DNA from 3 places in the Microbacterium sp. NPDC087589 genome. Region 2 is predicted to be linked to each of the others. Evidence: predicted binding sites of a transcription regulator. Region 2 holds the regulator's gene; each other region holds the start of a gene.
The links. The regulator LexA, encoded in region 2, represses DNA repair genes until DNA is damaged. The targets are predictions, from matches to a motif close to TCGAACANNTGTTCGA.
Positions count from the first base shown of each region.

Region 1: a site for LexA is predicted at 6,207-6,222, ahead of ACIOU8_RS17440 (DUF222 domain-containing protein). Genes of this name have one in related genera too.
Region 3: a site for LexA is predicted at 7,654-7,669, ahead of recA (recombinase RecA). Genes of this name have one in related genera too.

Region 1 is NZ_JBIUWV010000009.1:132,047-142,260, forward strand. Features, by position in the region: gene ACIOU8_RS17415 (ABC transporter ATP-binding protein) at 1-571, opposite strand, end outside; gene ACIOU8_RS17420 (ABC transporter ATP-binding protein) at 568-2,295, opposite strand; gene ACIOU8_RS17425 (enoyl-CoA hydratase/isomerase family protein) at 2,496-3,557, opposite strand; gene ACIOU8_RS17430 (ATP-binding cassette domain-containing protein) at 3,679-5,559, shown strand; gene ACIOU8_RS17435 (hypothetical protein) at 5,638-6,087, opposite strand; gene ACIOU8_RS17440 (DUF222 domain-containing protein) at 6,233-7,627, shown strand; gene ACIOU8_RS17445 (glutamate-1-semialdehyde 2,1-aminomutase) at 7,614-8,945, opposite strand; gene hemB (porphobilinogen synthase) at 9,056-10,033, opposite strand; gene ACIOU8_RS17455 (uroporphyrinogen-III synthase) at 10,030-10,214, opposite strand, start outside.
Region 2 is NZ_JBIUWV010000008.1:37,558-47,771, forward strand. Features, by position in the region: gene ACIOU8_RS15740 (histidinol-phosphate transaminase) at 1-754, opposite strand, end outside; gene ACIOU8_RS15745 (LysM peptidoglycan-binding domain-containing protein) at 837-1,199, opposite strand; gene lexA (transcriptional repressor LexA) at 1,481-2,167, shown strand; gene ACIOU8_RS15755 (prolyl oligopeptidase family serine peptidase) at 2,277-4,136, shown strand; gene smpB (SsrA-binding protein SmpB) at 4,137-4,613, opposite strand; gene ftsX (permease-like cell division protein FtsX) at 4,699-5,613, opposite strand; gene ftsE (cell division ATP-binding protein FtsE) at 5,610-6,671, opposite strand; gene ACIOU8_RS15775 (DUF2510 domain-containing protein) at 6,810-8,135, shown strand; gene prfB (peptide chain release factor 2) at 8,382-9,491, opposite strand; gene ACIOU8_RS15785 (MFS transporter) at 9,600-10,214, shown strand, end outside.
Region 3 is NZ_JBIUWV010000001.1:736,052-746,265, forward strand. Features, by position in the region: gene hflX (GTPase HflX) at 1-291, opposite strand, end outside; gene ACIOU8_RS03720 (class I SAM-dependent methyltransferase) at 360-1,001, shown strand; gene dapF (diaminopimelate epimerase) at 1,027-1,899, opposite strand; gene ACIOU8_RS03730 (GNAT family acetyltransferase) at 1,922-2,398, opposite strand; gene ACIOU8_RS03735 (dihydrofolate reductase family protein) at 2,391-2,918, opposite strand; gene miaA (tRNA (adenosine(37)-N6)-dimethylallyltransferase MiaA) at 2,977-3,915, opposite strand; gene miaB (tRNA (N6-isopentenyl adenosine(37)-C2)-methylthiotransferase MiaB) at 3,930-5,477, opposite strand; gene ACIOU8_RS03750 (regulatory protein RecX) at 5,550-6,086, opposite strand; gene recA (recombinase RecA) at 6,414-7,457, opposite strand; gene ACIOU8_RS03760 (DUF3046 domain-containing protein) at 7,725-7,949, opposite strand; gene ACIOU8_RS03765 (helix-turn-helix domain-containing protein) at 7,974-8,282, opposite strand; gene ACIOU8_RS03770 (CinA family protein) at 8,424-8,906, opposite strand; gene pgsA (CDP-diacylglycerol--glycerol-3-phosphate 3-phosphatidyltransferase) at 8,903-9,478, opposite strand; gene ACIOU8_RS03780 (DNA translocase FtsK 4TM domain-containing protein) at 9,478-10,214, opposite strand, start outside.

The sequences.
Region 1 (10,214 bases), on a different contig from region 2:
CGTAGCCCTGGAGCCAGCTGAGGAACGCTGCCGTGATGTAGATCGCCAGCACCGCGATGATGATCCACCGCAGCGCGTCGAAGTCGACGCCGTCACCGACCCGGAAGCTGCCGAGGGCCGAGACCTGGTTGGCGAAGTCGTCCTGCCCGCCCCGGCGGAGCGCCTCGACGACATCCTCCTGGGGGGTGCCGGCAGGGAAACCGGGGAAGTCTCCGTTCGCCTGAGCGAGCTGCACCGAGATGAAGCCCTTGTAGATGAGGTTCGTGGCCTCGCCGAGCACCTTCGGGGCGGCCACCGTCAGCACGACGCCGACGGCGCCGGCGATCGACACCAGGATGAACCACACGGCCGAGGGCTTCAGCAGTCCGATCATCCGACTGAAGCTCTTGCCGAAGTTGTCGGCCTTGCCCGGTGCGACGCTGTCCCACCCGCCGCCGTCCTGGCGCGCCTTCTCGGCGAGCTCGGCTTCGTACTTCTCTTCTTCGGTCAGTTCAGGTTCGACCGTGGTGGTCGCGGCCGTGTCCTTGCCCTTGCGACCGCGGCGGGGCTGGGGGACGTTCTGCTCGCTCATGCGTCCACCCCCAGCTGCGATTCGACGATCTCTCGGTACGTGGTGCTCGTCTCGAGGAGCTCCTCGTGCGTGCCGACGCCGACCATGGTGCCCCCTTCGAGCACGACGATGCGATTCGCATCGGTGATGGATGAGACGCGCTGCGCGACCACGATCTTGGTCACGTGCGGCAGCTCACGCCATAGTGCCTGCCTCAACCGGGCGTCGGTGGTGAGGTCGAGCGCCGAGAACGAGTCGTCGAACACCAGGATCTGCGGCTGACGGACGATCGCGCGGGCGATCGCCAGACGCTGACGCTGACCGCCCGAGACGTTCGTGCCGCCCTGTGTGATGCGCGACTCGAGGCCCTGCGGCATCTCCTCGACGAAGTCACGACCCTGCGAGATCTCGAGGGCGTGCCAGAGATCTTCGTCGGTCGCGTCCTCTCTGCCGTAGCGGAGGTTGGAGGCGACCGTGCCGGTGAAGAGGAACGGACGCTGCGGAACGAGACCGATCGTCGCCCACAGCGACTCGACGTCCGCCTCGCGGACATCTGCACCGCCGACGAAGACGGCTCCGCCCGAGACGTCGAAGAGCCGCGGGATCAACGACACGAGTGTCGTCTTGCCCGCCCCCGTCGAACCCACGATCGCGACGGTCTCGCCGGGCTCGGCCGCGAAGCTGATGCCCGCGAGCACCGGAGAGTCGGCCCCGGGATAGGTGAACTCGACATCGTCGAAGGCGACTGAGCCGGGGGTCGGGAAGTCGGTGACGCCGTTCGCCGGGCGCTCCATGCTCGACTGCGTCTCGAGCACCTCCCCGATGCGCTCGGCCGAGACCGCGGCGCGCGGGATCATGATCGCCATGAAGCTGGCCATGATGACGCCGCCCATGATCTGGCCGATGTACTGCATGAATGCGAAGATCGTGCCGACCTGCACCGTGCCGCTGTTGACCTCGATGCCGCCGAACCAGACGACCGCCACGATCGTGACGTTGAGGATCAGCATGAACAGCGGGAACAGCAGGACGAACAGCGAGCCGACCTTGCGGCCGACCACCATGATGTCGGTGTTGGCGCCGCGGAAGCGCTCTTCTTCGATGTTCTCTCGCACGAAGGCTCGCACCACGCGCACACCGGTGAGCTGCTCGCGCAGCACGCGGTTCACGGTGTCGAGCTTGCCCTGGTAGCTGCGGAACAGGGGAACCATGCGGCTGACGACGAGCCCGGCGACGATCAGCAGCAGCGGCACGGACACGGCGATGAGCCAGCTCAGACCGATGTTCGTCTGCACGGCGAAGATGATGCCGCCGATCGCGAGCAGCGGCGCGGTGACGAGCATGGTGGCGCCCATCATCGCGAGCATCTGCACCTGCTGCACGTCGTTCGTGTTGCGTGTGATGAGGGAGCCTGCGCCGAACTGCGACACCTCGCGCTCGGAGAATCCGCTCACCTTCGCGAAGACGTCGGCGCGGATGTCCCGCCCCGCGCCCATCGATGCGCGGGCGGCGAAGTAGGTCGCGATGACCGAGGCGATGATCTGCCCCAGCGAGACCGTGAGCATGAAGAGGCCGGTGCGCCAGATGTAGTCGGTGTCCGACTGGGCGACACCCTTGTTGATGATGTCTTCGTTCAGGCGCGGAAGGTAGAGGGTGGCGAGCGCGCTGGCGAACTGGAACACCAGCACGGCCAGGAGCAGCCACTTATAGCGGGCGAGATAGCGGAGGAGGATTTTTCCCAGCACAGGCGGACTTTCTAGGAAGGATGAATCGGCGGATCTCCCGACGGGCGGACGCAGGCCGACGATCTCGCACTTGCAAGAGTGGCATGAACTGCGGACATTCGTATCCCCCGAGGGGAGGACCTTCGCTGACAGCGAAGCATTTGGCCCGCGGCCAGCGGTTTATGCACCGCGGCGAACAACCGCCGATATACCGAAGTACCTCAGAAGAGCGGGCGATCGGGCACGAAGTCCCGAGCCTCGGCACCGGCATCCGACGGGAGTTCGGCGATCGTCGCCGGGTTCCACTGCGGATTGCGGTCCTTGTCGACCACCTGGGCCCGTATCCCTTCGACGAGATCGGGGTGCCGCGTCACGAACCACATCACACGGCGATACTCCCCCTGGAGCGCGGCTCGCAGATTCGGGAGCAGACGCGCCTCCCTGACGGCCTCGAGGGTGACGGCGAGTCCGGTCGGGGCCAGGCTCTCGAGCAGATCAGCGGTCGTCGCGGCATCCGCAGCCTCCTCCGCACGCAGTCGCGACACGATCTCCGCGATCGTGTCGGCTGAGAATGCGCGGTCGATCCAGTCGCGGGAAGCCGGGAGCGCAGACGGCTCCGGAGTCTCGTCGAACAGCAGCACGATCTCGGCCGGCCCGGTCGGGTCGGCACGATACGCGAGCGCCTCGCGCAGCGCATCGAGCCGATCGGAGGGCACGAAGTGGTCGGCGAAGCCGAGCAGCACGGCATCCGCTCCGTTCATGGTCGAGCCTGTGAGCCCGAAGTACTCGCCGAACCGCCCGGGCATGCGCCCCAGCAGCCGTGTGCCGCCGACATCGGGCGTGAACCCGATCCGCGTCTCCGGCATCGCCAGCTTCGAACGCTCCGTGACGATGCGGATGGTCGCGTGACCCGAGAGGCCGACGCCGCCGCCCATCGTGATGCCGTCGGCGATGGAGACGATGGGCTTCGGGTACTCGGCGATCATCGCGTTCAGCGCGTACTCGGAGCGGAAGAACTCGGCGGTCTCCTCCGTGCGCCCCGCCACGATCTGCGCATGCAGTCCGCGCACGTCTCCGCCGGCGCACATGCCCCGCTCGCCCGCGCCGTCGATGACGACGATCTGCACATCGGTGTCCTCGCGCCAACGCTCGAGGGCCTGGGTGAGCAGCTGGATCATCCCGGGGTCGAGCGCGTTGATCGCTTCCGGCCGGTTCAGGGTCAGCCTGCCGAGGGCTCCTTCGGTGCGGACGAGGACCCTGGACGCTGCACTGGATTCGGTCACGGGTGCCAGGCTACCCGGTGGACCGGCCCTTGCATCCGGCCGCGTTCGTAGGGTAAATGCACGATCCTGCGGCTTTTCCGGCAGGATAGACAGAACTGCCCACTGCAACGAGAGGTCGCAGATGCCCGACGGACAGGTGCTCGAGTTCACGCACGTCACGAAGCGCTTCAATGAAGTGACGGCGGTGTCCGACTTCTCCGCGCGAGTCGAGCCCGGTGTCGTGACCGCTTTCCTCGGCCCGAACGGCGCCGGAAAGACCACCACCCTGCGCATCCTCCTCGGGCAGGTGCGCGCCACGAGCGGCACCGCCACGATCGGTGGAACCACGCATGCAGAACTGCGCCACCCGCTGCGCACGATCGGCTCCGTCCTGGAGGAGACCGCGTACCGTCCTCGTCGCTCGGCCTCACGCCAGCTGACGATCGCGGCCAAGGCCAACGGCATCCCGCTCTCGCGTGTCGACGAGGTGCTCTCGCTGGTCGGTCTCGAGCACGAGGCCGAAGGCCGCATCGGCAGCTTCTCGCTCGGAATGCGTCAGCGGCTGAGCGTGGCGCACGCGCTGCTGGGCGATCCCGGCGCGCTGGTCTTCGACGAACCGGCGAACGGCCTCGATCCGGAGGGCATCCGCTGGATCCGGCTCCTCCTGCGCCGCCTTGCCGACGAGGGGCGCACGGTTCTCGTCTCCTCGCACGTGCTGAGCGAGATCGAGCAGGTCGCAGACCACGTGCTCGTGCTCTCGAAGGGCCAGCTCGTGCTCTCGAGCGGAATCGAGAAGCTCGCCGACCCGTCTGCCGGCTCGGTCGTGGTCGACGCGGTGGACCGTGCGGCGCTGAAGTCAGCGCTCTCGGCGGCCGGCCTGGAGGTCGAGGTGCTCCGCTCGGGCCTCACGGTTCGCGGCAGCAACGCGGGTGCGGTCGGCGCCATCGCGGCATCGGCCGGCATCGCCCTCGCCACCCTCGTGCAGCGCGGTCCCACCCTGGAAGACGTCTTCATCGAGCTCGTCCGCGGTGGCAGGCTCGCACCGCAGGCCATCGCTGCCGCGCCGGTGGTCGATTCCGCAGCGCCCAGCTCCGACGCAGAATCGCCGATCACAGCGGTCGAAGCACCGGTCATCGACACCGGGGCGGCATCCGAAGTCGCGGACGCCGATTCCGCCGTGACGGACTCCGACGCTTCCGGCTCCGAGGCCTCCCCTACTGAGAATGCCTCCGAGAGCTCGACTGCTGAGGACGCCTCCGCGTCCGATGCAGCCGCAGCCGACTTCGCCCGCGCGGCGGCTGACGCGGCGGATGCCGAAGCCGACGACGCGGAGGATGCGGCAGATGCCGCTCGTGATGTCGAGTACGCCGCGGCAGAGCTCCGCTACGCAGCGGATGCCTCGGATGCCAACGACGCGGAGGATGCGGCCGACGTCGCCTCCGAGGCGGCCCACACGAGCGGCGATGACACCCCCGGCGATGCGGAGTCGACTGGCGGCTCGATCGACCCGGAGACGACTTCCGAACCCGAGACGGAGAGCGCCCGACCGTCGTTCGACGACATCCTGTTCGGCACCGCACCTTCCGACGGTGCCGGTGCCTCTGTCGCCGCGGATATCGACGCCCACGTCGCTGACGAGCCCGACGCGGTGGGGAACGAGAACGGCACCGACGAGCACTCCGGAGTCGAGTTCTTCGCCGAGGTGCACGACTCGGACGAGTCGTCGGAGTCCTCGTCGTCCGACGACGACCCTCGCTCGGCGGCCGTCACCTCGATGCTCGCTGCCGCCGCGCGCGCGTACTACGAGGACGAGCCCAAGGACTATCCGCTCGGAGAAGCCGACGCCTCAGCGGATGCGGAGACAGACGCGGATTCCGACACAGACGCGGATGCAGGCGCAGACGCTGAATCCGCTCCGGAAGCGGACCACGGCCCCGATGAGGAGCAGCACGAGGGCGAGCACCACGAGGGCGAGCAGCAGCGGCACCACGAGCACCACGAGGGCGAGCACGACCGTCCCTGAGATCGCCTGAGCGGGCCCCGATGCGAACGCCCTCCGCGCCGTAAGGCTGCGGAGGGCGTTCTCTCGTTCCGGGGTCTCTCAGGCGGGCCGAGGGCGGATCACCGGACGGCGACTCCCTTTCGACACCGGCGTCGGCGATGTCGCCACGATCTCCTCGACGTCGGCCGGCTCATCCGACACGTCGAGTCGGAGCGCCTGGGTCAATGCGAGGCCGTGCCTCGTCGTGAGGATCAGCCGTCGGTACTGCGCGTCACCCGAAAGGTCGATGACCACGCTGGGACGCCGGCGGCGGATGAGGACGAAATCGACGCTGCCCGCGGCCTTCCAGGTTCCCGCGGCGAGCACGCCGGGAATGTGCGTTCCGGGATTCGGCACGCCACGCAACCAGGTCCACGCGTCGTCGATCAGCTGGACCTTGGTGATGGTGTCGCGCACGAGACGAACGTTGTCACGGTGGAAGCTCGCCGCACGCTCGATCGGCGAGAGCACGATCTCGAGTTGCGTCTGGTCCAGCAGCAACGTCACCATGCGTCCAGTCTGCCAGCGGCACCCTTCCAGATGTCTGTGTCTTGCTCACAGGAAGGCAACGATCCGTTGTCGGTTCCCACGATTCCACCCCTCTTCCATTCCGATGTTCTGCTCCAGATTCGAACAAATCTACTAGAGTCGAAGCATGACATCGGCCACCGATCCCGACTTCGAGCAGCGCGCTGAGCTGCTCGACTCGTGGGTCGAGAAGCGGAGACAGATCGCCGTTCTCGAGTCCGAGGCATCCGCTCTCCTCGCCGAACGGATGCGCCTGAGCCGGTCCGACTCCGAAGAGAATCCGTACCATCGGGATGCCATCCACAGATCGATGGTCGCGGAGTACTCCGCGGCAGGTCGCATCGCGCAAGGCAGCATCGAGTACGCGTTCACCGATGCGGCTTTCCTCGAGCGAGGTCATCCGCGTGTGCAGCAGGCGTTCCGCGACGGCATCGTCACGGCCGCGCACGTCCGCGAGATCGTCCGTGCAGCGGGGGTCGTCCGCGAAGCGGTCAACAACGGCAGAGCGGATGCCGAGGCGCTGGAGGAGTACGACATCGCTGCCGTGACCGTCGCGGAGAGGGAGACCCCCGCACGGACGAGAGTGCACCTCAAGGCGCTGGCAGCAGTCCTCGCGGGTTCCACGGTCAATGAGCGGCACGCACGGGCACTGTCTGAACGCACGGTGACCGTACGGCCCGCCGGAGACGGGCTCGCCGTCCTGACCGCGGTGCTCCCCGAGCATCTCGCCGTGGCGATCCTCGACCGCCTGACGCAGCTGGCCCGCGCCGTCATCGCCGGCCGGGCAGACCGCGAGCCGGTGCTCGAGCCCATCGATGACGGCGAGAACCCGATCTACCCCGACGACATCGCCGCCGACTCCGCGGCGCGCGATGACTACGCGATCTTCGGGGAGGGCACGTTCACCACCGATCCCACCGTCGAGCACATCCCGGCAGACACGCGCACGATCGACCAGGTCAGAGCCGACCTGCTGATCGACCTTCTCCTTGCTGCCGATCCCAGCGCCGCGAGCGGCTCAGGTCTCGATAACATCCGCGGGCGGATCCACGTCACGGTCGCCGCGACGACGCTCGCGGGCTGCGATGAGCGTCCCGCCGAGCTAGACGGTCACGGACCCCTGCATCCCGATGTCGCCCGCGATCTCGCCGGTCGCCTGCGCGGATGGTCTCGGCTGTTCCTTGATCCGACAGGCCTCGTCGTCGAGACCGACAACTATGCCCCCACCGAGGCGATGCGTCGATTCCTCCGCGCCCGAGACCAGCACTGTCGATTCCCCGGCTGCAGGATGCCGGTGCATCGCTGCCAGGTCGACCACACCTTCGATCATGCCAAGGGTGGGCGGACCGAGATCCATAACCTGGCGCACCTCTGCGCGAGCCACCATGTGTTGAAGCATCCCGATATCTCCGACGAGCATCGCTGGTCTGCCAGGCAACTCCCCGACGGCACGATAGATTGGTCGAGCCCACTGGGCCGCACCTATCGAGACGATGCGAGACGACGAGTCATGTTCGTGTGAGCGCTGCGGCGGCAGCGGCGCGTGCAGCGATCGGCAGCGCGGCTTCGATGCGCTGGAGCTCTTCCTCGCCATGCGCGGCTGTAAGGAACCAGGCCTCGAACACGCTCGGCGGCAGCGCGACTCCCTGCTCGCGCATCGCGTGGAAGAACGGCGCGTACCGGAAGGACTCCTGAGCCTGCGCCTCGGCATAGGTTCGGGGCGCTGAATCCCGAAAGGAGGCGCTGAACAGGTTCCCCGCGTGCGCGACGGCGTGGGCGACACCGGCATCGGTGAGAGCGGCCTCCAGCGCGTGGGAGACCCTGGCTGCGGCCGCGTCGACGGTCGCGTAGACCTCCGGCGTCGCCAGACGCAGAGTCGCGAGCCCCGCGGCGACTGAGAGCGGATTGCCCGACAACGTCCCCGCCTGGTAGACCGGCCCCAGCGGAGCGAGCAGGTCCATGACCTCCGCACGTCCGCCGAGCGCAGCCAGAGGCATTCCCCCGCCGACGACCTTGCCGAACGTGATGATGTCGGGCAGATAGTCCTCGCCCGCCGCGGCCTGGAGCCCCCAGAAGCCGGCCGGATGCACACGGAAGCCCGTCAGCACCTCATCGAGGATCAGCAGCGCGCCATGTGCATGGGCGGTCTCGGCCAGCAGTCGGTTGAATCCCGGCAGCGGCGGCACCACACCCATGTTCGCGGCAGCGGCTTCGACGATCACGGCCGCGATGCGTGGACCGTGCTCGGCAAACACAGCCTCGAGCGCGGCCGGGTCGTTGTAGTCGATCACGAGGGTCTGTGCGGCGATCGGTGCAGGCACCCCCGCGGAGCCGGGCAGAGCGAGCGTCGCGACGCCCGAGCCGGCAGCGGCGAGGAGGCCATCGGAGTGGCCGTGGTAGTGGCCGGCGAACTTGACCAGCAGGTCGCGACCCGTGGCACCGCGCGCAAGACGGATCGCGGTCATCGTCGCTTCGGTGCCGGTCGACACGAGCCGCACGCGTTCGACAGGCCGGATCTCGCCGAACCGCACTCGGTCCGCGATCAGCTGAGCGAGTTCCACCTCGCCCTCGGTCGGCGCACCGAACGAGAGTCCTCGAGTGGCTGCCTCCTGCACCGCGGCGACGGCTTCAGGGTGCGCGTGGCCGAGCAGAGCCGGGCCCCATGAAGCCACCAGGTCGACGTACTCGTTGCCCGCCGCATCCGTCACCGTCGCGCCCTTCGCCGAGGCGAGGAAGCGCGGCGTTCCCCCGACAGAGCCATACGCACGCACCGGCGAGTTCACGCCACCGGGGATCACCGTGCGGGCAGCGGAGAACAGGTCATCATTGCGGTCGGTCACAGCACACTCCTCAGCGATGCGCGGAGCTCTCCCGCCATCGCTTCCAGGCTAGTCCGCAGACCTGAGGGAGGGACTCAGACGACCTCCACGAGTGCGTCGACGAATCGGTGTCAGGGGCGCAGCCATCGTGCGGCTTCGGTCGCCCAGTAGGTCAGGACGACATCGGCACCGGCGCGGCGGATCGAGAGCAGCGACTCGAGGATCGACGCACGTCGGTCGATCCAGCCGTTCGCCGCGGCGGCCTCGATCATCGCGTACTCGCCGGACACCTGGTATGCCCACACCGGAATATGCACGGTGTCGCGCACCTCGCGCAGCACATCGAGGAAGGCCATGGCGGGCTTCACCATGACGATGTCGGCGCCCTCCTCCTCGTCGACGACGGCTTCCCGCACACCCTCGCGGCGGTTCCCCGGGTCGAGCTGGTACGTGCGGCGATCGCCCGTCAGCTGCGAATCCACAGCCTCACGGAACGGGCCGTAGAACGCACTCGCATACTTCGCGGCGTAGGCGAGAAGCAGCGTATCGGTGTAGCCGTCGGAATCGAGCGCTTCGCGGATGACCGCGACCTGGCCGTCCATCATTCCCGACAGCCCCAGCAACTGAGAGCCGGCCCGAGCCTGCGCCAGCGCCATCGACGCATAGCGCTCGAGAGTCGCGTCGTTGTCGACGGTGCCGTCGTCCGCGAGCACGCCGCAGTGACCGTGGTCGGTGAACTCATCGAGGCACAGGTCGGTCTGCACCACGAGGGCATCGCCGACCTCGGCCGCGAGCGCCTCGGTGGCCACGTTCAGAATGCCCTGCGGGTCGTCGGCACCCGAGCCCTGAGCGTCTCTGACGGCCGGCACGCCGAACAGCATCACCCCGCCGACGCCCGCTTCGGCAGCCTCGACGGCCGCGGCTCGCAGAGAGTCGAGCGAATGCTGCGCGACCCCTGGCATCGAGCCGATCGGGGCAGCCTCGGTGAGCCCCTCGCGGACAAACAGCGGCAGCACCAGCTGGCGCGGCTCGAGAGAGGTCTCCCGCACCAGGCCCCGGACGGCAGGAGACTGCCTCAGGCGCCGCAGTCGGACATCGGGGAAGCTCACGGCGCCAGCTCATCCGCCGCGTGCGGAAGGGTGTAGCTCGACACGGCATCGATGAGCGCGTCGACCGTCTGACGATCGGCGACGACCGTGATCGGCAGACCAGCCTTGTCGGCATCCTTCGCGGTCCGTGGACCGATCGCGGCCAGCAGCGTCTCATCCGGGATCAGGGGGAACTGCACGC
Region 2 (10,214 bases):
CGAGCCTCAGCGCGTCGATGAATGCGGGATCCGCCGCGAGATACCCCACCCGCGCGCCCGCGAAGGCGAACGCCTTGCTCATAGTGCGAGACACTGCGAGCCGAGGGCGCCCATCGAGCAGCGTGAGAGCTGATGACGCCTCGTGCGGCGCGAACTCCTGGTACGCCTCGTCGACGACGACGATTCCATTCGAAGCCTCGTACACGGCCTCGACGACATCGAGACCGAGCGGCGTGCCCGTGGGATTGTTCGGGGAGCAGAGCAGGATGACATCGGGATCGACCTCTCTCACCTGCGCCGCCGCCTCCTCGGGCGTGATGGTGTAGTCGGGCTGCCTCGTGCCGGCGACCCACCGGGCCCCGGTCCCCTTCGAGATCAGCGGATACATCGAGTAGGTCGGGTTGAAGCTGAACGCCGTACGACCCGGCCCTCCGAATGCCTGAAGGATGTGCTGAAGGACCTCGTTCGACCCGTTGCCCGCCCAGATCTGACTGGCGTCCAGGCCGTGGCCGAGATACTCGGCGAAGCCCTCACGCAGAGTGGTGAACTCGCGATCCGGGTAACGGTTGACGTCTCGGAGCGCGACCGCGATGTCGTCGAGGATGTCGCTGGCCACGGCGTCCGGAACCGGATGCGTGTTCTCATTGACGTTCAGGGCGATCGGGAGTGGCGCTTGAGGTGCTCCGTATGGCGTGAGCCCCCGGAGGTCGTCGCGAAGCGGCAGGTCGTCGAGTGATGCAGTCACCCTTCCCATGGTAGGCCGCGTTCACCTCACGGATGCCCGTGAGGACCGAGTATGAAGACGAACTCGCTCGATCGACCAGCGCAGGCGAGGCTCACTCTGAGTACTGCGCCGGAATCGCCAGATCCTGACCGATCTGCAGCGTTCCGCCGCGCAGCAGATTCAGACGCGTGATGTCGCCGATCACGTCACGCGGGTCGGCGCCGGGTGCGATCGACTCTGCGATCGACCAGAGAGTGTCGCCGGGCATCACGGTCACCGTCGCGAACGACGCCGTCTCGGTCTGCTCACCTGACGCCATCGCGCTGCCACCGCTGAGCGCTGCGAACGCGATCCCGACTGCGAGAGGCACTGCCGCGACGGAGAGCACGACGCGTCGACCACGCGCCGTCAGACGGAGCCGCGTCGCCGGGCGAACCGGAAGGACTGCTGCACTGCTGAAGGTAATGGTGCTCATGTCGTGCTCCTCTGCATCTACCGCGTGGGCGGTGAAGTTGGCGTAGCGTCCGCATCCGCGCCTCGGCCGGGAGCCGTGGATGCGAAGCTACGTACCGAAGTTATCTTCGAATTCGAACATCTGTCAAGCGTTCTTCGAAACAGAAGTGCGAGAATCGGCCGACACGCTCGAACAGATCTTCCACATCGGCGCGTTTCTCGGATACGGTTTCGATAGGACCACCCCACCACGGGCCTCCGACATTCGAACTGAGACGCCGGATCGCACACCTGAGGAGCACCATGAGCGACAACTCCGCCCCCGAGGCCGATTCCCCGCGCACTCGTCGCCGCAAGAACCTGAGCCCCAAGCAGATGGCGATCCTCGAGGTCATCCAGACGTCGATCAGTCACTACGGCTATCCCCCGAGCATGCGCGAGATCGGCGATGCCGTCGGACTCAAGTCGCTCTCCAGCGTGACCCACCAGCTGGGCCAGCTCGAGCTCAGCGGCTATCTGCGCCGCGACCCCGGAAAGACCCGCGCGATGGAGGTGCTGATCGACCTCCCCGGCACGAGCGGCGAGAACCCCGCCGATGTGGCGACGCCGGTCGGAGACGCCGCGCTGGTTCCTCTCGTCGGGCGCATCGCCGCCGGCGTCCCGATCACGGCAGACCAGCAGGTCGAGGAGATCTTCCCGCTCCCCCGTCAGCTCGTCGGCAAGGGCGACCTGTTCATGCTGAAGGTGTCCGGCGAGTCGATGATCGACGCGGCGATCTGCGACGGCGATTGGGTCGTCGTCCGTTCGCAGAACAGCGCTGAGAACGGCGAGATCGTCGCCGCGATGCTCGATGACGAGGCTACGGTCAAGGTGCTGCGGCGACGCGACGGCCACACGTGGCTGCTCCCCCGGAACTCCGCGTTCGAGCCGATCCTCGGCGACGAGGCGGTCATTCTCGGGAAGATCGTCGCAGTGCTGCGATCCGTCTGACTCCCTCCGCACGCGAGGTGCATGAACAGAGCACTCCCGAAGGCGTGAGGCCGCCGTCGTGATCGCACCGCGCGTGACGGCAAGCGCCGGTGCATCATAGGCTCGAACCATGTCGTCGCCATTCGGTACCTGGCCATCCCCGTTCACTCCCGATCGGATCGCCGCGTCGTCTCCGAGGATCGACGGCTCCGCCATCGTCGGTGATGACGTCTGGTGGGGCGAGTCGGTGCCTTCCGAGGGCGGGCGCCTGACTGTGCGCAGCTCCAGCGGCGCCGAGATCCTCCCCGCTCCGTGGAGCGCCCGGTCGCGGGTGCACGAGTACGGCGGCGGGGCATGGACGGCGGATGCCGAGGGCACGCTGTTCTTCGTCGATGCCAAGGATCAACGCGTGCATCGGATGCCGCGCGGCGGCGCTCCGACGCCCCTGACCCCTGCAGGGCCGGCGTACGGCGGCCTCCGCCTGCAGAACGGCCGCCTGTTCGCTGTGCGGGAGGACCTCTCGGTCGACCCCCACCAGCGCGGCATCGTCGAGATTCCGACCGACGGCTCAGCATCCGAAGAGCCAGCGCTCTTGACGGTTCTCGTGCAGGGAGGCTCGTTCTACGCGCATCCCGCGCTGTCGCCGGACGGAACTCGCACCGCGTGGGTCGAGTGGTCCGGCGAACGGATGCCCTGGCAGCACGCCTCGCTCGTGCTCTCCGACGGCACCGAGCGCACAGAGCTGCCCACACGGGCCGCCCTCCAACCGGAGTGGACGGACGACCAGGAGATCCTGTATTCCGACGATCCCTCGGGCCGCTGGGCGCTGCACCGACAGCACGTGGACGGCCTGCGAGCGGTCGGCCCCGCAGCGCAGATCGACGACGCTGACGCCGACACGGGATACGGTCTCTGGGTGCTCGGCAACCGGTGGTACCGACCACTCGCCGACGGCCGCATCGTGGCTGTCCGCACCAACGGACGCGACGAGGTGGTCGTCATGGAACGCGACGGCAGCGCCCGACGCCTGCTCGTCCCCGCCGACGGCCATGTCAGCGTCGACGACGTCGCGGGCTCCCGTGTGCTGCTCTCCGGCAACAGCTCGTCGACTGCGCCGGGCGTCTGGTGCGTCGACGTCGACTCCGGCGAGGTCGAGGTGGTCGCGGGAGCGACACCGGCGGACCCCACGTGGATGCCGGTGGCATCCGAGATCCTGGTGGATGGCGTGCACGGCCCCGTCCACGCCTTCGCCTACGAGCCGATGAATCCGTCGGCGTCAGCCGCAGACGACGAGCTCCCTCCCTACATCGTGCTCGTGCACGGTGGACCGACGGCTCACGTCACCGGCGCCGCGTCAGCGGCCATCGGCTTCTGGACCAGCCGCGGCATCGGCGTGCTCGATGTCAACTACGGCGGATCGACGGGCTACGGACGTGCCTACCGAGAACGGCTCGACGGCGCATGGGGCGTGGTCGACGTCGACGACGTCATCGCGGCGGCGCGCGGCCTCGCCGACACCGGACTCGCCGACCCCGATCGCATCGCGATCCGCGGGGGCTCGGCCGGCGGCTGGACGGTGCTCTCGTCCCTGGTGCGAGGCGGAACCTTCGCCGCGGGCATCAGCAGATACGGCGTGGCAGACCTGCGGATGCTGAGCGAGCACTCGCACGACTTCGAAGCGCACTACATCGAGGGGTTGGTGGGGCCACTGCCCGATGCGGAGGCCGTCTACATCGACCGCTCGCCCCTCACCCACGTCGATCGGATCGACGTGCCCGTGCTGCTCATGCAGGGCGCGGAGGACCGCGTGGTGCCGCCGTCGCAGTCCGAGGCGATCCGCGATGCGCTGGCGCAGCGAGGCGTGGATCACGAGTATGTGCTCTACCCCGGTGAAGGACACGGCTTCCGTGCGAGCGAGACCATCGTCGACGCGCTCGAAAGGGAGCTCGCTTTTCTCGGGCGCGTGTTCGGCTTCACGCCCTCGCGCTGATCACTCTCCGACGCGGTTGCGCAACCGCATGGCACGATCGGCCTCGCGGGTGTCCTGACGCTCGCGCAGGGTCTGACGCTTGTCGTACTCCTTCTTGCCCTTGGCGAGGGCGATCTCGACCTTGGCGCGTCCATCCGAGAAGTACAGCTTCAGCGGGATCAGCGTGTACCCACCCGCGGACACGGCATGCTGCAGCTTCGCGATCTCCTCGCGGTGCAGCAGCAGCTTGCGCACGCGCTTCGCCGAGTGGTTGGTCCAGTGCCCCTGCGAGTACTCCGGAATGTGCACGGAATCGAGGAAGACCTCGTTCCCCTTGACGAACGCATATCCGTCGCTCAGATTCGCGCGCCCCTGACGCAGCGACTTCACCTCGGTGCCGGTGAGCACCATCCCCGCCTCGTACGACTTCTCGATGTTGTAGTCGTGACGTGCGCGACGATTGGTCGCGATGACCTTCTCCCCGCGTTCCCTGGGCATGATTCTCTCCTGATCCGTGTCGCGCAGTGGTTCCAGAGCCCTGGTCGGGCGCACGACAGCCTGTCAGTCTATACCGGCGAGCCGGTCAGGTGCGAAGCCAGCGCCGGATCGCGAAGCCCGCCGAGAGTGCGGCCAGCACGACGCCGATGCCGATCAGCACCGGGACGACGACGACGGCATCCTGCATCGTCACCCACGTCGTGATGAACGGCACGCGCCCTCGCAGGTAGCCGTCGACACCGAAGTGCACTCCGGCGACGACAGCGGCGCTCGCGAGCGCCGAACCGAGGAACGCGGCGAACACGCCCTCCAGCACGAATGGCGTCTGGATGAAGCGGTTGGAGGCACCTACCAGGCGCATGATGCCGATCTCCTTGCGCCTGGCGTAGGCGGAGAGCCTGATGGTCGTGCCGATCAGCAGGATGGCGGCGATCAGCATCAGCGTGGCGATCCCCACCGCGATGTACGTGGCGACCGTCAACGCCGAGAAGAGCGGCTCGAGGTACTGCAGCTGATCCTGCACCTGCTCGACGCCGGCGACGCCGTTGAACGCCTCGGAGATCACCTGCGATCGACCGGGGTCCTTCATGGTGACGAAGAAGACCTCGAACGCCTGTTCAGGGGTGATCACGCTCGCCTGATCCTCGCCGAGCTGTTCGACGAGCTTGGCGTAGGTGTCTTCCTTGGAGTCGAAGCTGACCTCGCTGATCAGAGGGGCGAGAGCCTCGCCTTCGAGCTGGGCTCGCACGGCGTTCACCTGCTCGTCCGAAGCGCCGCCGTCGACGCAGGTGTCCTGTTCTGAGATGTCGGAACACATGTACACGGCGACCTGGGCCCGCTCGGTCCAGTAGCCGCGCATGGTGCCGATCTGCGCCTGCATGAGGATCGCGGCGCCGACGAACGTCAGCGACACGAAGGTGACGAGCACGACGGAGATGACCATCGAGATGTTCCGTCGAAGGCCACCGAGCGCCTCGGTGAGGATGAGTCCGATTCTCATGACGTCGGCCCCACTTCTTCGGTGCCGTCATCGGACAGGCCGAGGCGATCGGCCACGCCGAGCTCGGCGACGTCGACCTGCGGCATCGCGATGGGGTGCGTCCGAGGCGCGGCAAGGGCCTGGGCGGCAACCGCCTGCTCCTCGAGGGTGGGGGCTTCGATCGGGGCGGCCTGAGCCTCAGGTGTCTCGGATGCGGATGGCACCGCATCCGCGGATGCCCCTGCGGCCCTGCGCTGAGCGTCGAGCTCCTCAGCGAGCGCCGCGCGGACGACGGAGAGATCGGCGGTCTGTCGCTGCACCTCCTGCACCGCGGTGAGAGCAGCCGCAGCTGCGGCGCCGCGCACCTCCTCAGGGACGAGACGCGGGATCTTCGACGTGTCCCCATAGCCACCGTGCACCTCGTCTCGCACCATCACGCCGTCGCGGAGTTCGATCACTCTGCGCTGCATCTGGTCGACGAAACCCGCCTCGTGAGTCGCCATGAGAACAGTCGTACCGCCCGCGTTGATCCTCGCGAGAAGCTGCATGATGTCGACCGATGTCGCCGGGTCGAGGTTTCCGGTCGGTTCGTCCGCCAGCAGCACCTGGGGGCGGTTGACGAGAGCACGAGCGATCGCGACGCGCTGCTGCTCTCCGCCGGAGAGCTCGTGCGGCATCCGCTTCTGCTTGCCGTCGAGCCCGACCAGCGCGAGCGCCTCGGGAACGGCCTGCTGAATGAAGCCGCGTGACGACCCCGTGACCTGCAGACTGAAGGCGACGTTCTGATAGACGGTCTTCGAGGGAAGCAGTCGGAAGTCCTGGAACACGGACCCGATGTGACGCCGGAAGTACGGCACCTTGCGGTTCGCGAGCGAACGCAGGTCGCGCCCGAGCACGGCGACGCGACCTGTGGTCGGCACGTCCTCGCGGAGGATCAGCCGCAGACAGGACGACTTGCCCGACCCCGACGCGCCTACGAGGAAGACGAACTCCCCGCGCTGCACTTCGAAGTCGACGTCGGACAGAGCGGGCCGTGAGGTCCCGCGATAGCGTTTCGTGACGTTCTCGAACCGAATCATGGCGGTTCGAGCCTAAGTGCGCCCGTTCATCTGCTCGCGAGCGACACCCCGCGCAGCCCCCCTGAGTGTCGCACCGCACTGCTATACATGGAGGTGCCGCTCCATGCCGCCGCGTGGACGAGACTCCGAGGGGGAACCATGACGACGCCTGCAGGCTGGTACGACGACGGATCCGGACGCCAGCGCTGGTGGGACGGCACCCAGTGGACCGAACATTTCGCGCCCGTCGTCGAGTCTGCGGAGTCTGCGGAGTCCGCGGCCGACGCCGAGACCGCCGCATCGATCGCGTCTGTCGCTGCCGTCGAGAGCCAGTCATGGAACACCCGCGCGCCGTCCGATGCCGATGCCGATGCCGATGCCGATGCCGATGCCGATGCCGATGCGCAGGCTCCGACTGGAGCGCCCATCGACGAGGTCGCGGCTCCCGAGCCCGAATCCCCCTGGTCGACCACCGACGCTTCCGCTGCAGAGCCCGGCGCCGAGCAGGAACCCGGTTTCACCGCTCCGGGAGCCATGGCGCCGGTCGATGACGCCGTCCATCCGTATGGCGCGGACGCACCCTCCTACCCCGGTGCCGCTGCTCCCGTGCAGCCTCAGGACTACCCCGTGGCTCCCGGGTACCCGGGGGCGGCAGCGCCGAGCTACCCGGGCAATGCACCCTACGCGTCTGCGGGACAGCAGTACGGTGCCCCCGCGGGCTACCCGCCCGCATACGGAGCGACGGCCCCCGCAGCGCCCTCGGGTCCATCGATCCTCGGGCTCGTCGGGCTCGGGCTCGCGGCGCTCGGCACCATCCTGTCGTGCATCCCGACGATCTTCTGGCTCGGCTGGCTGCTGCTCGGCGTGGGCTTCATCACCTCCCTGATCTCGCTGTTCCTCAAGGGCAAGAAGTGGCCGGGAATCTCGGGCCTCATCCTCTCGGTGATCGGCGCGATCATCGCCGTCGTCATGTTCTTCGTCATCGTGTTCGCGACGGTGTCCGAAGTCGTCCGCGATCTGCCGACCGCACCCCCGTCGAGCGATTCGGACACCGGCAGCGGAACCGAAGAAGAGGGCACGGGCACACCCGAGGTCGTCGAGGGCGAGATGGGCTCCCCCGTACCGATCAATCAGATGGCCGCCACCAGCGAGGTGACGATCCACTCCGCCACCTGGGCGACGAGCGACGGCTCGAGCATCCCCTCGACGAACGGCGGCTATGTGATCCTCGACGTCACCTTCACCGGTGTCTCGGGCACGAGCTATCTGAGCGCTTTCAACTTCGGCATCGAGACGGCTGAGGGCGTCGAAGGGACTTATGACTACTACGTCGACGGGATCGTGGCTGAAGAGCTCGAGCCCGGCGACACGGTCGACGGCAAGATCACCTTCGACGTCGCGCAGAGCGAGTCCTACGACGTGATCTTCACCGACGAGGTCCTGCGGGAGGTCACCCGCATCACCGTCACCCCGTCAGCCGGCTAGAACACAGCGCAGGGCGAATCGGCCGGCGGGTGCCCGGCGGTTCGTACCGCAGGTGGGCCCGTGCCACGATGCTTCGGCATCCGGCACGGGCCCGCTTCTGCTCGGCCACCATCCGCCCCGCTGCCGCGCAGCCTTCGTACGTCGATCCCACATCGCTACCGTCGACCAGGCCCGTGCATCGCCGTCGGGGCAGACGAGAAAGCGGGCCGCCTCGAAGAGGCTGCCCGCTGAGAGTGGAGCCTTCGCTCAGTCCTCGTCTTTGCGCTTGCGCCAGCGGATGCCGGCCGAGATGAACCCGTCGAGATCGCCGTCGAACACGGCAGCCGGGTTGCCCGACTCGTGTCCGGTGCGGAGATCCTTCACGAGCTGCTGGCCGTAGAGGAAGTACGAGCGCATCTGGTCGCCCCAGCTCGCCGTGATGTTGCCGGCGAGCTCCTTCTTCTTCGCTGCCTCCTCCTCCTTCTGGAGGAGCAGGAGTCGGGTCTGCAGCACGCGCATGGCCGCGGCGCGGTTCTGGATCTGCGACTTCTCGTTCTGCATCGAGACGACGATGCCGGTGGGAAGGTGCGTGAGGCGCACAGCGGAGTCGGTCGTGTTGACCGACTGACCACCGGGGCCGGAAGAACGGAACACGTCGACGCGGATGTCGCTCTCGGGGATCTCGACCTCGGTCGCCTCCTCCATGAGCGGGATGACCTCGACCGCGGCGAACGACGTCTGGCGCTTGTCGGCAGAGCCGAACGGGCTGATGCGCGCGAGGCGGTGCGTGCCCGCCTCGACCGACACCGTGCCGAACGCGTAGGGCGCATCGATCTCGAACGTGGCTGACTTGATGCCGGCACCCTCGGCGTACGAGGTGTCGAGCACCTTGACGGGGTACTTGTGGCGCTCGGCCCAGCGCAGGTACATGCGCATGAGCATCTCCGCGAAGTCGGTGGCGTCGTCGCCACCGGCACCCGAGCGGATCGTGATGATGGCTGAACGCTCGTCGTACTCGCCGTCCATCAGGGTCTGGACCTCGAGCTGATTGATGATCTCGGTGAGAGCGTTCAGCTCGGTGCGCGCTTCGATGGCCGACTCCTCGTCGCCCATCTCGTTCGCGAGGCCGACCAGGACCTCGAGGTCGTCGAGTCGACGACCGATGCCCTCGACCCTGGCGAGCGCGGACTGCCGGTGGCTCAGCGCGCTGGTCACCTTCTGGGCGCGTTCGGGGTCGTCCCAGAGGTCCGGCACGCCGGCTTCCTCGCTGAGACGCGCGATGTCGGAACGGAGGGTCTCGACATCGATGACCTCGCGAATGTCACCGTAGGTGAGTCGCAGGGCCTGGATGTCGGCGGAGAGATCGAGTTCGAGCATGTCGCGTCCAGCCTAACGTGCCGCCTGTGCGGGCGGGTACGGCGTTCGAACGGGAGTAGCGTGAAACGAGTGAGCAACGCATCCACGGTCCTGAGGCGGTTCGGACCGATGGTGTACCTCCCCACCGTCCTCTTCTCGCTCGGCGAGGGCGCAGTCATCCCGCTGATCCCGGTCATCGCCGCGCGCATGGGCGCCGACATCGCGTTCGCCGCGCTCGTGGCATCCGCGCTGGTCGTCGGCCAGCTCTGCGGAAACCTCCCTGCCGGCTGGGCCGTGGGCCGCATCGGCGAACGCTTCACGATGGTGATCGCCGGCGTGATCGCGATCGGCGCCGGCGTGGGCATGGTCTTCGCTCCCTCGCTGGGGGTGCTCGCGGCATCGGTCTTCCTGCTCGGCTTCTGCGCTGCCGCCTTCGGCCTGGCACGTCACGCCTTCATGACCACGAGGGTGCCGATCGCCTTCCGCGCCCGCGCGCTCTCGCTGCTGGGCGGAAGCTTCCGGCTCGGCATCTTCATCGGGCCCTTCGTCGCAGCCGGTCTGCTGCAGCTGTTCGGTTCGGAGTCGGCGGCGATCTGGTTCTTCCTGGGCTGCCTCGTCGTGATGGTGCTGCTCGTGCTTCTGGGCCCCGATCCTGAGAAGACGATCCCCGCGACCACCACGGTGCGCACCGCAGCTCTGTCGGAGGATTCGGGCGAGGTGGTCACCGGATCGATTCCGACGGTC
Region 3 (10,214 bases), on a different contig from region 2:
CTGGGCACCCTGCGGGTACACGCCGACCAGCACCACGTTCTCGAGGCGGAGCTGGCGGTACTCGACCTCTGTGACGTCTTCGAGCTCGGTGGAGAGACCGCCCACGCGCCTCAGCGCATGACGATCCTCGAGGTCCCACTGGTCGCCGTCCGAAGACGCGTGCGAGGCCGTGGAGTGGTCCTGCAGCGCCTGCGCGGCGCCGAAGACACGTGCCTCCGTCCTCTTCTCCGCATTCGCGAGCACGCGATCGACTGCTTCGTCACCTGTGGAGTGTGTGGTGGTCTCCGTCATCCGTCCCTTATCTCTGGGTTTTGTTGCGAGCCTTAACCTTAGCCCGCGCTGTCCGCTACGCTCACGGTATGGGGTCCGACCATTACTTCACCGCGGCCCCGGCAAGCCCCGAGAACCTGCGATCGATCCGTGTGACGCTCGCAGGCCGAGAGCTGGAAGTCACCACTGCTGGCGGCGTCTTCAGCCCGGATCGGCTGGATGCCGGTACAGCCGTCCTTCTCGCAAACATGCCTCCGGTTCCGCCGGGAGGCCATCTTCTCGACCTCGGAAGCGGGTGGGGACCCATCACGCTGTCGATGGCGATGGCCGCACCTCACGCGACCGTGTGGGCGGTCGACGTGAACGAGCGATCCCTCGACCTCGTGCGGCGAAATGCTGCGGCTCATGGTCTCAAGAACATCAACGCATCCCTGCCCGAGGATGTTCCCGCCGATGTGACCTTCCGCTCGATCCGCTCGAATCCGCCGATCAGAGTCGGCAAGAACGAGCTTCACGGACTGCTGGAGAAGTGGATCCCCCGGCTCGATGAGCGCAGTGACGCGTGGCTCGTCGTGCAGCGCAACCTCGGCGCGGATTCGCTGCAGCGATGGATCGCCGCGACGTTCCACCCGGGTTTCAGCGTCCATCGGACCGCCACGTCGAAGGGCTACCGCATCTTGAAGGTGCGCAAGCACGGCACCCCGCCGACCGAGCCGATCACGCTCGTCTGAGCCGTCGTCGGGTAGCTCGCGCGTATCAGATCAGGTCGACCTCGCCGCTGAAGACGAGCTGAGCCGGCCCGGAGAGGGCCACATGCTCGCCGTCCTCCGCGGGGAACATGCGCACGCCGAGCGTGCCGCCTGGCACCTCTACGCGCCAGTTGTCCGGTGCCTTCTGACCGGCCCAATAGCGCACAGCCAGAGCCGTGGCCGCCACGCCTGTGCCGCAGCTGAGGGTCTCCCCCACGCCGCGCTCTGAGACGCGCATCGAGACGTGTCCGATTCCGTCCCGCACGAGCGGCTCCCCCGGAACGACGAACTCCACGTTCGCGCCGGCGGGCGGGGCCGGATCGAGAACCGGTGCACGGTGCAGCTCGAGAGAGGACAACTCCGCCTCAGAGGCGAGAGCGACCACGACATGCGGATTTCCGACGTCGATGCCCAGACCGGGTCTCGTGACGGGAAGCCCGTCTGCGGTGACGAGCGGATCATCACCGGAGAGCTTCCACAGACCGAGGTCCACCTGGTAACCCGTCTCACTGCGTGTCACGTCGCGGACGCCCGCACGCGTCCCGATCGGCAGCGTGGAACCGGGTTCGATCGTGGCGAGGCCGGAGCGCACGAGGTAGTGCGCGAAGACGCGGATGCCGTTGCCGCACATCTCAGCGATGGAGCCGTCCGCATTGCGATAGTCCATGAACCACTCGGCACCCGGCTCCTCCTCGAGTGCCGGCTGCCCGTCTGCGATCGCCGCAGAGCGGACGACGCGAAGGATGCCGTCGGCACCGATGCCTCGGTGCCGATCGCAGAGGACGGCGACCTGCTCGGCGCTCAATTCGAGCGCGCCGTCGGGGTCGGCGATGATGATGAAGTCGTTGCCGGTGCCGTGTCCTTTGGTGAATGCGACCATCCACCCAGTCTAGAGATCACGGCTATGCGTCGACGATCAGACGCCTGCCTGTGTTCGACACGGAGAATCGCTCGTACCCGAGGTCATCGTAGAAGCCCAGCGCGCCCTCGTTGCCCTCTCTGACCATGAGCTGCACCTTCGGGCAGCCCATGTCGAGAAGAAGTCGCTCAGCCTCACGGACGAGAGAGCGCGCGATCCCCTGACGGCGATGCGACCTTGCGGTCGCCAGGTAGTAGAGCCATCCCCTGTGTCCGTCGTAACCGGCCATCACCGTGCCGACGATCGGCGCTGCGACCGACCTCGCCTCGCCGTCCTCGACGACCAGGAACAGCTCGGGCTGCACCGTGAGCTTGCGCTCGATGTCGAGCCTGGGGTCGTTCCACGGCCGTGTGAGACCCGCCTCGGCCCAGAGAGCGACCACAGATTCAGTGTCTGACCGATCGAAGGCCCGGACCGCCCAGTTCTCCCCCGAGCGCACAGGAGCCGACGACTCAGCCACGCCGCACGCGGTACCGACCGCACATCAAGTTGCGGTTGCGGGCGACCTCGAGAAGCTCGAGATCCAGCGCCCTGGGCAGCAGCGGCGCCCCTGAACCGAGTGTCACCGGCGCGTACTGCACCCACACCTCGTCGAGAAGACCGGCATCGGCGAACTGCCCGGCCAGGTCGCCGCCCCCGACGACCCAGAGATCCTTGCCATCTGCGGCGGCGACCATCTCGGAGTGCACGGCGGTCACATCACCCACCGCGATACGAACGTCGGCGTCGGCCGGAAGCGCGAGTGATCGGTGGGAGAAGACCCAGGTGGGCTGCTGATACCCCCAGCGCCCCTCCTCGTGGCGCATGACCCATTCGTAGGTCGATGCTCCCATCGCCAGCGCGCCGATGGTCTTCTCGAACGACGCGTAGGACATGGGGCCGTCTTCGTCGATGTCCTGCTTGAGGAGCCAATCGAGCGAGTGCTGGTCAGTCGCGATGAAGCCGTCGATGCTGCTCGCGGTGTAGAAGTGGGTGGCCATGGAACAACCATCTCATCAGGCTCAGACATCAGCCACCGAGGTCGGCGAGCGACTTGCCTCACGGGTCGACGAGCAAAGCCGCGTCGACGGGTGGTTCGTACCAGGTGAGTCCGGGATACCGTTTGAACCACGACACCTGACGGCGGGCGTAGCGCCGAGTGAGCGCCTGCGTCTCGGCGATGGCCTCGGCCTGGGTGAGGTGGCCATCGATCTGCGCGAGAGCCTGGGTGTAGCCGATGGCGCGCTGCGCCGTCACGCCATCTTCGAGCCCCTGTCGTCGGAGCTCCCGCACCTCATCGACCAGGCCCGCTTCCCACATGCGTTCGACGCGGGCGTCCAGCCGCTCGACCAGCGCTCCGCGTTCGACATGCAGACCGATCAGACGAGTGTCGGCGTGCCAGAGCGCGGGCTGTTCAGGCAGGGCAGCGCCGTGCGTGGCGCTGCCCTGTTCGAGGACTTCGAGGGCGCGGATCACACGCCTGCCGTTTTTGGGATCGACACGCGACGCCGTGGCGGGGTCGAGTGCCCGCAGCCGGTCGAGCAGCCCCGCAACGCCCTCGCTTTCGAGCTCGCGTTCGAGCCGCTCGCGGATCACCGGGTCACGGGGTGGGAAGGCGAAGTCGAACACCACACTGGAGACGTACAGACCCGACCCGCCCACGAGGATGGCATCGGCACCACGCTCCTGGATGTCGGTGATCACGGAGCGCGCCAGCGGCTGATACCAGGCGACAGCGGCTTCCTCCTGCACCTCCCGCACGTCGAACAGATGGTGCGGGATCTCTCGACGGTCGGCCGGGGCGAGTTTCGCCGTGCCGATGTCCATTCCGCGGTAGAGCTGCATGGCATCGGCATTCACGATCTCAGCGGCGTTGCCTCGGCTCCGCAGCACTGCAGCGAGATCGAGGGCGAGATCACTCTTGCCCGTGCCTGTCGCGCCCACGATCGCCCAGAGCCGCGGAACCATGTCTGCGCCGCTCGACGCCGGATCGGTCATGCCTCGAGCGGCGGTCAGCTGCCGACGCGGAGCGTCGGGAGACCGAGGGATACGGCACGGGTGCCGTCGGCGGAGATCGGTGCTGGCACGGCGCACGACTCAGCCTGGCCGCGGTCCCATGCATCTCCACCGCGTGTGCGGCGGATCCGCAGCGGGGAGCCCATCGGGTCGTCCGCGAGAAGGTGGAACGGCGCTGCATGGGTGATCGTCACCGAGACGACATCGCCGGGCCGTGGGACAGCGGATCCGGGTGTGACTTCGAAGTGCACGAGTCGGTTGTCCTCCGCTCGCCCGGTGAGCCTGTGAGTCTCGGCGTCCTTCTTGCCTTCGCCCGTCGAGACGAGCACCTCGACCTCGCGTCCGACCTGCTTCTGGTTCTCCTCGAGGCAGATGCGCTCCTGAAGCGCCATGAGCCGGTTGTAGCGCTCCTGCACCACAGCCTTCGGAATCTGGTCTTCCATGGTCGCGGCGGGTGTGCCCTCGCGGATCGAGTACTGGAACGTGAACGCACTGGAGAACCGTGCCTGTTCGACCACCCGCATCGTGTCTTCGAAGTCCTCCTCCGTCTCGCCGGGGAATCCGACGATGATGTCGGTGGTGATCGCGGCGTGCGGAATCCGATCACGGACGCGGTCGAGGATCCCGAGGAACTTCTCGCTGCGGTACGAACGGCGCATGGCCTTGAGGATGCGGTCGCTGCCCGACTGGAGCGGCATATGAAGCTGCGGCATCACGTTGGCAGTCTCCGCCATCGCGTCGATCACGTCGTCGGTGAAGGCGGCGGGGTGAGGACTCGTGAAGCGGATCCGCTCGAGTCCGTCGATCTCACCCGCGGCGCGGAGCAGCTTGCCGAAAGCCTGCCGATCGCCGAATTCCACGCCGTAGGAGTTGACGTTCTGTCCGAGCAGGGTGACCTCGATCGCGCCGTCCTCGACGAGCAGACGGATCTCGTTCAGGATGTCGCCGGGGCGTCGGTCCTTCTCTTTGCCACGCAGGCTCGGAACGATGCAGAAGGTGCAGGTGTTGTTGCATCCGACGGAGATGGAGACCCAACCGCTGTGTGCCGAATCGCGTTTCGTCGGAAGCGTCGACGGGAACACCTCGAGCGACTCCAGGATCTCGAGCTCGGCGTCGCCGTTGTGTCGCGCTCGCTCGAGAAGTCCGGGAAGCGAACCCATGTTGTGCGTGCCGAAGACGACGTCGACCCAGGGCGCCTTGTCGAGCACGGCTTGCTTGTCCATCTGCGCCAGACAGCCGCCGACGGCGATCTGCATCCCGTCTTTGCGACGCTTCACCGAGGCGAGCTGACCGAGAGTTCCGTAGAGCTTGCCCGCGGCATTGTCGCGCACAGCGCACGTGTTGATGATCACCACGTCGGCCTCGGCGCCGTCGGTCGCGCGGATATATCCTGCGCTCTCGAGAGAACCCGAGAGGCGTTCGGAATCGTGGACGTTCATCTGGCAGCCGAAGGTGCGGACCTCGTAGGAGCGCTGGCGTCCATCAAGATCGATTGCTGCTGACGACGACTCGATGATCGTCGGCTCACTGCGAGGGATAGTCATGATTCCCCCATTCTACGAGCGGTTCTCCGACACTGCCGCTGAGAGCGAGAGCTCGACGCTCTCACCCCAGCGTCAGTCCGAGTCGACGAATCGAACCCCGGATGACGACGAGCCGAAAGACCCCTCAGCAAGGGCCGACTTCGCGGCCGTCATCGCGACCGAGCCGTTGTAGCCACGGCGAGACAGCTGACCGACGAGGCGCCGCAGCGCTGTGTCGCCGTCGAGGCGAGACATGGCTCGTGCCTTCGAGCGCGCGAACTCAAGTGCCCGCTCGGCGTCATCGTCGGGAACGTCGTCGAGCGCCGCATCGATCACATCGCGAGGGATGCCGCGCTGCGAGAGCGCCCTCGACAACGCGACCCTCCCCTGCCCCTTGCGCTCGATTCCTGACGTCACCAGCTGGCCGGCGAGAAGTGTGTCATCGAGGTACCCGCGTCGACAGAAATCGTCGATCACGTCATCGATCGCACCCGTGTCGAGCCTCTGGGCGTTCTGTTCGTAGCCTCTGAGCACCATCCGCGCCTCTGACAGGGAGAGCGATCGCGTCCGCAGCTTGCGGACGAGGAGCTCCTCTGCATCGGCACGCAGCCGAGCGGGATCGACGCCCACGCCATCGCCAGACCCGACATCTTGCGACTGCAATGCGCGCAACCGCGGTGCTGACCGAGCCGCTGCACCGCGTGCTGGATGGCGGTCACTGGGCCCACGAGAATCGGTGGCGGTCGGATTCGACTCGCGCTCTGTCGACTTCCATACTCCGGTGTCGGCTGCCGAACGAGTCGTCACGCTCTCGACCTTCGGAGCTTCCCCGTCGACCGACTTCTCACGTGTGTCGTCACGACCGAAGAGAGGGATGATGGGGGCGAGCTGCTCAGGCCCACCCCCGCCATCACTCATGGTTCACTCCGGTCGCGCGGCAACCGCGCACCATCATGCTCATGCCGGACGGCGCTCGGCGAGCTCGTCAGCAGGAGCCTCGGTAGCCCCTCCGATGCCGAGCTTCTGCTTGATCTGCGTCTCTATGGCAAGTGCGACATCGGGGTTCTTGAGCAGGAACGTCCGCGCGTTCTCCTTGCCCTGGCCCAGCTGGTCGCCGTCGTAGGTGTACCACGATCCGGACTTCTTCACGATGCTGTGCTCGACACCGAAGTCGATCAGGCTGCCCTCACGCGAGATGCCGACCCCGTACAGGATGTCGAACTCCGCCTGCTTGAACGGCGGCGCCATCTTGTTCTTGACCACCTTGACCCTGGTGCGGTTTCCGACCGCATCCGTGCCGTCCTTCAGCGTCTCGATACGGCGGATGTCCATGCGGACCGAGGCGTAGAACTTCAGCGCCTTTCCACCCGCGGTGGTCTCGGGAGATCCGAAGAACACGCCGATCTTCTCGCGCAGCTGGTTGATGAAGATCATCGTGGTGTTCGTCTGGTTGAGTCCACCGGTGAGCTTTCGCAGTGCCTGCGACATCAGTCGAGCCTGCAGACCCACGTGGGAATCACCCATCTCGCCCTCGATCTCGGCCCGAGGCACGAGGGCCGCGACCGAGTCGATGACGATCAGATCGATCGCGCCGGAGCGTACGAGCATGTCCGCGATCTCGAGCGCCTGCTCACCCGTGTCGGGCTGCGAGACGAGAAGAGCGTCGATGTCGACACCGAGCTTCGCGGCGTAGTCGGGGTCGAGCGCGTGCTCGGCATCGATGAAGGCTGCGATGCCACCGGCACGCTGCGCGTTCGCGATCGCGTGCAGCGTGAGTGTCGTCTTACCTGAAGACTCGGGGCCGTAGATCTCGACGATGCGCCCACGCGGGAGGCCTCCGACGCCGAGAGCGACGTCGAGAGCGATGGAGCCGGTCGGGATGACGGCGACGGGTGCGCGCTCGTCGCTGCCCAGTCTCATGACCGAGCCCTTTCCGAACTGACGGTCGATCTGGGCGAGGGCTGTCTCGAGGGACTTCTCGCGGTCAGCGGGTGATGGCATGACGTGCTCCTTATGCTCGCGTGGTGCCGCCTGTAGGCTGTCGCGGTCCTCCCGGCTGGGCGGAACTCTCCGACAAGGCGTATGGCTCTTCGGCTTGCTGTTCACCGTACGAGGGACCTCGGACATTGCGTCGTCAGCTCCGCGAAACAGGGAGAACACCGTCTCCGAACCACTTGTGCAGAAGACTACGCCCGTTTCGAACACATCTTCGACGACACGCCGTCACGGCGTGTCCGTAGTCGAACGTGCATCGAACGCCTCAGCGGGTCATCGTTTGCGCGGCTCGAGGCGCCCAGCGCCGTGCCGTCGATCCTGAGGCACATCGGTCTCGGCGCACAGCGCCAACCAGATGTCACGCGGCGGAACTCCCGCATCCAGCGCCTCGTCTGCGGTGCGGCCTGCGAGCTGGGTCAGGATGAGGTCGCTGATGAGAGACGACCCTCGACCACCGAATTCCGCGTCGACTGCGCGGAGGAACTCACTGCGACGCATCAGACGATCAAGAGGATCCGACGCTCAGTGAAGCGAAAGCTCTGGCTCGACGGAAGCCACAAGGTCATCCGGAACGACATCGGGGAAGACCTGGATGCCCTCGAGAACGGAGATGCGGTCGCCCACCTCTCGCATGATGATCGAGATGGGAACATCCAGCGCATCGGCCACCGAGGCGAGAATCTCGCTCGAGGCCTCTTTCTGGCCTCGCTCGACCTCGCTGAGATAGCCGAGTGCCACAGACGCCTTGCTCGCAACCTGCCGGAGCGTACGCCCCTTCTGCAGGCGGAAGTCCCTCAGCACATCGCCGATTTCCTGTCGTACAAGAATCATCGGAACCTCCTCCCAGATCGCCTTCTCGAGGTCTCCCTCGAGGAGACCGCCAGTCTAGTCCTACCGACCTTCACAAAATCTACCTTCGCACGCTGTGCTTTCGGTGTGAGCACATAGGACATAACGGGACGCACGCATCGACTATTCCCGGAGGACCCGTGCAAGCATCGCGATGGCCTCAGCGACCGACTGAGCTCGCACCTGCGCACGATCGCCGTCGAACCTGAAGGCCTCGCTCACGGAGTGATCCGGGGTGACGACGGCGATGTGCACCGTGCCGACGGGCTGACCGTCGGAAGAATCCGGTCCCGCGATCCCTGTGGTCGAGACGCCGACGTCAGCAGGGACTCCGCAGACCTGCAGGGCTCGGCGCGCCCCGGCCGCCATCTGCAGCGCCACCTCGGGATGCACGGGACCGTGCGCATCGAGCAGGCCGTCGTCGACCCCCAGAAGCGTGTGCTTCACCGGAGTGGCGTACGCGACGATCGCTCCCCGCAGCGCCGCTGACGCGCCTGGCACCGAGACGAACTCAGCTGCGAGAGCACCGCCCGTCAGCGACTCCGCTACACCGAGGGTCCAGCCGCGTTCGATCAGTACAGCGAGCACCTCCGACGCGGACGTCACGACGCCTGCCGCGACCCTCGCACCTGCGCCACGATGTAGTCGATCCCGCTCGCCACGGTGAGGATCAGTGCCAGGATCATCAGGATCGCGGTCCCGACAACCCACAGCTGGGGCCCTATCACCACGTGGAGCGGGAGCAGCGCCCAGGAAAGAGCCACGGCCTGAACCGCGGTCTTGACCTTGCCCATCCACGCGGCCGCCACGACGTGCTCCTTCGCGACCATGAGGCGATGGATCGTGATGCCCCATTCGCGGATCAGGATCACGATCACGACCCACCAGTTGAGCTCGCCGAGCACGGCCAGGCCGATGAAGCCCGCCCCTGTGAGGAGCTTGTCGGCGATCGGGTCCCACAGCTTGCCGAAGTCTGTGACGATGTCATGGCGACGTGCGAGATAGCCGTCGACCCAGTCGGTGGAGATGCCCACGACGAAGAGGATGGCCGCAATCCATCGGATGACGATGTCGTCGAGCCCGTACGTTCCGCCCATCAGAAGCAGGACGAAGAAGATCACCGCGAGCGGGATGCGCGCGATGGTGATCGCGTTGGGAAGCTGCCGTGGAATAGCCATCAGTCTCGTCCTGTCAGTCCCCAGGCGTCTTCGTCGCCGTCGTCATCAGCCTCGACCACCGGCAGACCCTGGAACTGGGCTTCCACCGGGTCATGCGGCGCTCCAGCCGCGGTCGCAGCAGTGGTGGGAGCCGCCGGCTTCGGCGGCGCATCGTCGCCTCGCAGCTTGGCCATCACCTGAGGCAGCTGCTCAGCTGTCGCCAGCACGTCACGCGCCTTGGACCCTTCGGACGGACCGACGATCTCTCGCGACTCGAGGAGGTCCATCAGACGCCCCGCCTTGGCGAAGCCGACACGCAGCTTGCGCTGCAGCATCGAGGTGGAGCCGAACTGCGAAGAGACGATGAGTTCGGCGGCCGCGAGGAGGAGCTCGAGATCATCCCCGATGTCCTCATCGACCTCCTTCTTCTTCGTCGGCTCCAGCGCTTCCTGCACATCGGCGCGGTAGTCGGGACGAGCCTGGCGAGTGACGTGCTTGACGACCGCGTCGATCTCCTTCTCGTCGACCCATGCCCCCTGCAGACGGAACGGCTTCGACGACCCCATCGGAGAGAACAGCGCGTCGCCCTGGCCGATCAGCTTGTCGGCGCCGGGGCTGTCGAGGATCACACGGCTGTCGGTGACGCTCGTCACGGCGAACGCGAGGCGCGACGGGACGTTGGCCTTGATCAGACCGGTGACGACGTCGACACTCGGCCGCTGGGTGGCGAGCACCAGGTGGATCCCGGATGCTCGAG